Regions from separate parts of the Pseudomonas bubulae genome, predicted to be linked through region 2. Evidence: predicted binding sites of a transcription regulator. Region 2 holds the regulator's gene; the other holds the start of a gene.
The links. The regulator LexA, encoded in region 2, represses DNA repair genes until DNA is damaged. The targets are predictions, from matches to a motif close to CTGTNTNNNNANACAG.
Positions count from the first base shown of each region.

Region 1: recN (DNA repair protein RecN) is a predicted target of LexA. The motif match lies at 1,228-1,243, and genes of this name have one in related genera.

Region 1 is NZ_CP146077.1:5,000,376-5,003,749, forward strand. Features, by position in the region: gene dnaK (molecular chaperone DnaK) at 1-360, opposite strand, end outside; gene grpE (nucleotide exchange factor GrpE) at 461-1,015, opposite strand; gene recN (DNA repair protein RecN) at 1,268-2,950, shown strand; gene fur (ferric iron uptake transcriptional regulator) at 3,049-3,374, opposite strand, start outside.
Region 2 is NZ_CP146077.1:2,220,562-2,223,935, forward strand. Features, by position in the region: gene V6L81_RS10370 (DUF6586 family protein) at 1-290, shown strand, start outside; gene V6L81_RS10375 (hypothetical protein) at 409-642, shown strand; gene sulA (SOS-induced cell division inhibitor SulA) at 712-1,185, opposite strand; gene lexA (transcriptional repressor LexA) at 1,197-1,805, opposite strand; gene V6L81_RS10390 (TetR/AcrR family transcriptional regulator) at 2,066-2,773, shown strand; gene nagZ (beta-N-acetylhexosaminidase) at 2,957-3,374, shown strand, end outside.

The sequences.
Region 1 (3,374 bases), 2.4 Mb from region 2:
CAGAATTTCAGCCGAGATTTGTGGCGGAGCCATTTTCTGGCCGTTCACTTCAACCCAGGCGTCGCCGTTGTCAGCCTTGGCGATCTTGTACGGAACCATCTGAATGTCTTTCTGTACAACTTCTTCGTCAAAACGACGACCGATCAGACGCTTCACCGCGTACAGGGTGTTATGCGGATTGGTCACTGCCTGACGCTTGGCCGACTGGCCAACCAGAATTTCGCCATCATTGGCGTACGCAACGATCGACGGCGTAGTACGCGCGCCTTCTGCGTTTTCGATAACTTTTGCTTTACCGTTTTCCAGAACCGACACACACGAGTTGGTGGTCCCGAGGTCAATACCGATAATTCTGCCCATGTTTACTCTCCCTAAATTTGAATTTTGTTGCCGCAGCAGTAATGACCAACTGCGGCACTGCTTAACGCTTGACTTCTAAATGGGGGCCTTGTGGCCGATTTCAAGCCTGCTCGTCAATCGATGGCGAAACCGGCGCTGGCGCCTTGCTGACTACGACCATAGCCGGGCGCAGCAAGCGACCATTGAGCTGATAACCTTTTTGAAACACCTTGAGCACACTGTTTGGCTCCAGGTCTGCGCTTTCCTGCATTGCCATCGCCTGGTGATGCTCGGCATTGAAGGGTTCGCCGTGCGGGTCGATGGCTTCCAGCTGATAGCGCTTCAGGGTGTCCTGGAACATTTTCAGGGTCAGCTCGATCCCTTCACGCATCGGACGGATGTTTTCATCGTCCGGGCTGGACAGCTCAAGACCGCGCTCCAGGCTGTCGATCACCGGCAACAGGTCGCCAGCGAATTTTTCCAGTGCAAACTTGTGAGCCTTCTCAACGTCCTGCTCGGCGCGGCGGCGAACGTTCTGCAGATCGGCAGCTACGCGCAGAGCCTGATCGTTAGCGGCTGCCAGCTGCTCTTCAAGCACCTGCACGCGGGTTGCCAGATCTTCGCCAGCTACTTCGGCTTCCTGGTTCTGCGTATCCATAGTCTGTTCGTCTGCCATAGATTTCTCCTTTCAAACTTCGTCCGCGAGCTCGACTCGCGCTTGTGCCAAGGTATATGGGGTCGCAATTCTCAGGTTCAAGAGCCAAAAACCCATAAAAGGCATGTTTGGCGAACCATCCTCCCACTGCCGAAAAAACCAAACGAGCTAAGAACCCGAATAAAACAAGCAAATCGAACTAAACACAGCCATTGTCAGCACGAAACAAAACACTGTATAAATAACCAGACATTACGTTTTGGAGCAGCTCCCATGCTGGTGCACCTGTCCGTACACAACTACGCCATCGTTGAACATCTCGATCTGGAACTGGATCGCGGGATGAGTGTAATCACTGGCGAGACCGGTGCCGGCAAATCGATCATGCTCGATGCATTGGGCCTCACCCTTGGCGACCGCGCCGACAGCGGCGTCGTGCGCCCCGGGGCCGACAAGGCCGATATCCTGGCCACGTTCGACCTGCAGGATATCCCCGAAGCCCGTGCCTGGCTGGCCGAGCGCGACCTTGAAGGCGACGGCCCGTGCATCCTGCGCCGGGTCATCACCGCCGAAGGCCGCTCGCGCAGCTATATCAACGGCACGCCCTGCCCCCAGGGCGACCTCAAGGTCCTGGGCGAGCTGCTGATCGATATCCACAGCCAGCACGAACACCAGTCGCTGCTCAAGCCCGATACCCATCGTCGCCTGCTCGACGAGTTCGCCGGTGCCACCGACCTGGCCCGCCAGGTACAACTGGCTGCACAACGCTGGCGCCAGACCAAACAAGAGCTTGAGCACCTGTCCAACTCCGGCGACGAACAGCGCGCGCGCCATCAGTTGCTCAGCTATCAGCTTGAAGAGCTGGAGACACTCTCGCTGGGAGAAAACGAACTGGAAGAGCTGGAGCAGGAACATAAAAACCTGACCAACGCCGAAACCCTGCTGACCATCTGCCGCCAGGTAGTCGAGCAATGCAGCGAAAGCGATTCCGGCAACGTGCTCAATGCATTGACGGCCAGCCTCAACCGGCTTTCGAGCATCAACAGCAACTCCGGCTCACTGGGCGAAGCCACCGACCTGCTGGCCAGCGCACAGATTCAGGTCGAAGAGGCCGTAGGTGAGCTCAACCGCTTTATTGATCACTTCGATGCCGACCCGGGCCGCCTGCAGTATCTCGAGGAGCGCCTCGACACCATTTATACCCTGGCACGCAAACATCGGGTTCAACCCACCGAAGTGGCCGCCTTGCAGCAAAAACTGCTGGATGAGCTCGAAACACTCAACGCCAATGATGAAAATATCGAGCGTCTGGCCAATGAGCTGACCTCCTATGCCCGCCACTATCAAGAGTGCGCCCGCGAACTCAGCAACCTGCGCAACCTGGCCGCGACACGCCTGAGCAGTGCCGTCGAAGAAGAGATCCAGCGCCTGGGCATGCCTGGCGGCCGCTTTGTGATCGAACTGCGCCCGCAAGCCAGCAGCGACCCGGCGCCCTTCGGCCTCGAACACGTTGAACTGCTGGTGAGCGCCAACCCCGGCCAACCGCTCAAAGCCCTGGCCAAAGTGGCCTCGGGCGGCGAACTGTCGCGTATCAGCCTGGCCATTCAGGTCATCACCGCACAAACCTCCCGCGTACCGACCCTGGTGTTCGACGAAGTGGACGTGGGCATTGGGGGCCCCACTGCCGAGATCGTCGGGCAACTGCTGCGCCGCCTGGGCGAACGCGGCCAGGTGCTGACGGTCACTCACTTGCCGCAAGTGGCAGCGCAATGCCATCAACATCTGTTTGTCCATAAGGTTCGCGAGAGCGATACCACCCGCACGGCCGTGGCCAAACTGAGCAAAAAAGAGCGCGTAGAAGAAGTCGCCCGCATGCTTGGCGGTATCGACCTGACCAAGGAATCCCTGGCCCACGCCAAAAAGATGGTGATCACTGCAAAAAATCTTGCAGCTTAACGACGAACGGTCATGAAATAACCGATATCAGAAAGCACGAAGGCGGCCCTTGGGCCGCCTTCGATCGTTTCGCGAACCGTAATTCGCGTGACATGCTCTTACTTGGCCTTCTTGCGCACGTACAGCACCAAGTTGTGATCCACCAACTCAACACCGTGCTTGGCTGCAATGGCGTGCTGCAGTTTTTCGATGTCTTCGTCGAAAAACTCGATCACTTCACCGCTGTCCACGTTGACCATATGGTCGTGGTGGCCGCCGTCAGCATCAGCCAATTCAAAGACAGCATGACCGCCATCAAAATTATGGCGAATCACCAGCCCAGCTGACTCAAACTGGGTCAGAACACGGTAAACCGTGGCCAGACCTACGTCCTCGCCTGCTTGCATAAGTGCCTTGTAAACATCCTCGGCGCTCATGTGACGCT
Region 2 (3,374 bases):
TCACCCGGCAGGTGCTGGACGAGAAAGCCATCCCTGAACTGGCAGAGCTGGTCGAGCTGGCTTGCGCGCCGCAAACCTGGCTGGCGCAGCTGATGGCCACCCATGCAGCGCTGTATCAGCCGCTGCAGGCGCCGAAAAAGGTCAAGGCAGATGTATTCCAGCCTTTGATCGATACGGTCAGCCTGGAGGACGAGGCGCCACATGAGCTAAGCCGCGAAACCATGGAAGAGTGGCGCCAGAATCTCAAGGCGCTGGCCATTCGGTTCCGTGATGGACTCAATGAGTGCTGAGGGTCATAAGCGAAACGGTACAGTCATTCATCAGTCTGTAGTACAAAGCGCACAGATCCTGGGAATTTCCCATAGGATGGCTGATATACTCCCACGCTTTCGTGGAGAACAAATTTATATGCCAACGTCCTTTCTAGAAATTGTCGAGTTGCCAGACGGCCGCATCGAGTTGCGCCGTGCTGAGGACGAAGGGTCTTTGGTCACGCTGAATTTTTCTGAAGATGCCAAGGCTTTTCTTCAGGGTCAGCACGTAGAGGTGGCCAAGGCCATGCTCAGCGTCGGCGTGCAAATGGCGGGTCGGCTGGCAGAAGGCGAGCTGGAAAAAGACGACGGGCCGCGCATTCTTCATTAATCGCCCCGCAACCCTGTGCCGCAGCCAGGCAAGTGCATTCTGCACTGGCCCTGTGGCAGCGTTGCTTGTTTAGCCCAGGCGAATATTCAGGCTTTGCCCGTGACCGGTACGGGCTGCGCTGATCAACTGTTGGCGTGCAGCGCTGTTCAGCGGGTTGATCCAGCTGACAACGGTGTGGCTGCGGCCCAGGCGTAGCGCTTCGCAGGTGAGCTGCAACGCGCTTTTATTGCCATTGGGCTGCAGCAGCAAAATTCGCTCGCGGTTCAGCCCTGCATCGCGCAGCCAGCTTTGGGTCAGGCTGGCCGGTGGTGCGATAAGGGTCAACCAGCGGGCGTTTTGCTGCTCGCTCAGTTCGCGCAGCATGGGGGCAAGCAGGTTCAGGCAGTTTCCGGCAGCACCGCGTAGCGACAGCTCACTGAAGACTTCAGGTTCGGCGCTCCAGGGTGATTCGAGCACGTCCTTGATCGCAGGGGCCATGGGCTGTGCCATGAACGCCTCGAACAGGGTCAGTTGTGCGGGCAGCGGTGTGTGGGGGAACTGCATAACGCCTCCTATTAGCGGCGAATAACGCCGACGCTCAGGCCTTCAATAACCAGTTCCTGCTCCTTGAGATTGACTTCAATAGGGGCAAAATCCGGATTTTCAGCGATAAGCCAGACTTTGCTGCCTTCACGCTTGAAGCGTTTTACGGTCACTTCGTCGTCGATGCGGGCTACCACGATCTGGCCGTTGCGCGCTTCGCGGCAGGTATGCACAGCCAGCAGGTCGCCATCGAAGATGCCGACGTCCTTCATGCTCATGCCCTGTACGCGCAGCAAGTAATCAGCTCGCGGATGGAAGAAGGTCGGGTTGATGTTGCAGGACTCTTCAACGTGTTCCTGCGCCAGGATCGGCGCACCGGCAGCAACCCGGCCGATAATGGGCAGGGTGGATTCGTCAGCCTTGGCTTCGAAGCCGGGAATGCGAATGCCTCGTGAAGCGCCAGGGGTCATCTCGATGGCACCCTTGCGGGCCAGGGCCTTGAGGTGCTCTTCGGCAGCGTTGGGTGACTTGAAGCCCAGTTCCTGTGCGATCTCGGCACGGGTGGGCGGGTATCCGTTGTCATCCAGGCATCGCTTGATGAAAGCCAGGATCTCAGCTTGGCGTGGCGTCAGTTTTAACATGATGATCGCTCTGTCTTTTTATACAGTGACTGGGATTATATACAGTGAAGGCGTATTGGCAATCATCCATTTCCGGCAGTCCGCTGGACGGTCGTCGATAAGCGCTGTGGTCCGTACCTTATCAGTTGGGGCCGGGCTGGCCGAGGCTGTGGTTAAATGCGAAACCGACCGGTCGCAAAACGAATAGGTCATCTTGACTTTTGACTGGCTGAAACGTATGTTTCAAACAAGTGTTTAAATGTTTGTCAGGCGGAGTAGTCATGGCCCAGTCGGAAACCGTTGAACGTATCCTTGATGCTGCCGAGCAGCTGTTCGCGGAAAAAGGGTTTGCTGAAACTTCATTGCGGCTGATTACCAGCAAGGCCGGGGTCAATCTGGCGGCGGTCAATTACCATTTTGGTTCAAAGAAAGCGCTGATCCAGGCGGTGTTCTCACGCTTCCTGGGGCCTTTCTGCGCCAACCTGGACCGTGAGCTGGAGCGCCGTCAGGGCAAGCCGGAGAATCGCCCGACTCTTGAGGAGTTGCTGGAGATGCTGGTCGAGCAGGCGCTGGTGATTCAGCCACGCAGTGGCAACGACCTGTCGATCTTCATGCGTTTGCTGGGTCTGGCCTTCAGCCAGAGCCAGGGCCACTTGCGCCGCTATCTTGAAGACATGTACGGCAAGGTGTTCCGCCGCTATATGCTGCTGGTCAATGAAGCGGCTCCGCAGATCCCGCCCATCGAACTGTTCTGGCGCGTGCATTTCATGCTCGGCGCGGCGGCCTTCAGCATGTCGGGGATCAAGGCGCTGCGTGCCATTGCCGAGACCGATTTTGGCGTTAACACCTCGATCGAGCAGGTGATGCGCCTGATGGTGCCGTTTCTCGCCGCCGGCATGCGTGCCCAGAGCGGCGTCAGCGATCCGGCCATGGCCAGTGCGCAGATGCGTCCTCGCAGTAAAACTGCACCGGTCAGCGTCAAGGTTTGACCCGCTGCGGGTGGGCGCGGCAGCTTTGATCCGCTAAGCTAGCTGTCATGCCCAGCCCTGTCTTGTTCCCGTCTGCCAATTCGCCGCCGCCTCTCTGGAGTGCGGTGCGCAGGCCCGTGCCTGCGTATCCGGACCGGTTAACAAGCGCTCTCTCTTTCTAAAGGATTTCCCATGAGTTCTGCCTTGCAAGGCTCCTTGATGGTGGACGTCGCCGGTACCTGGCTGACGGCTGAAGACCGGCAATTGCTGCGCCAGCCTGAAGTGGGCGGATTGATCATATTTGCACGCAATATCGAGCACCCGCGCCAGGTGCGTGAGTTGAGTGCTTCTATTCGGGCCATACGACCGGACCTGCTGCTGGCGGTCGATCAGGAAGGCGGCCGCGTGCAGCGCCTGCGTCAGGGCTTTGTGCGCCTGCCTGCCATGCGCGCCATTGCCGACAACCCCAATGCCGAGTACCTGGCCGAGCAATGTGGCTGGATCATGGCCACTGAAGTGCTGGCGGTGGGGCTGGACTTGAGCTTTGCCCCGGTTCTGGACCTGGACTATCAGCGCAGTGCTGTGGTCGGCAGCCGCTCGTTCGAGGGTGACCCCGAGCGCG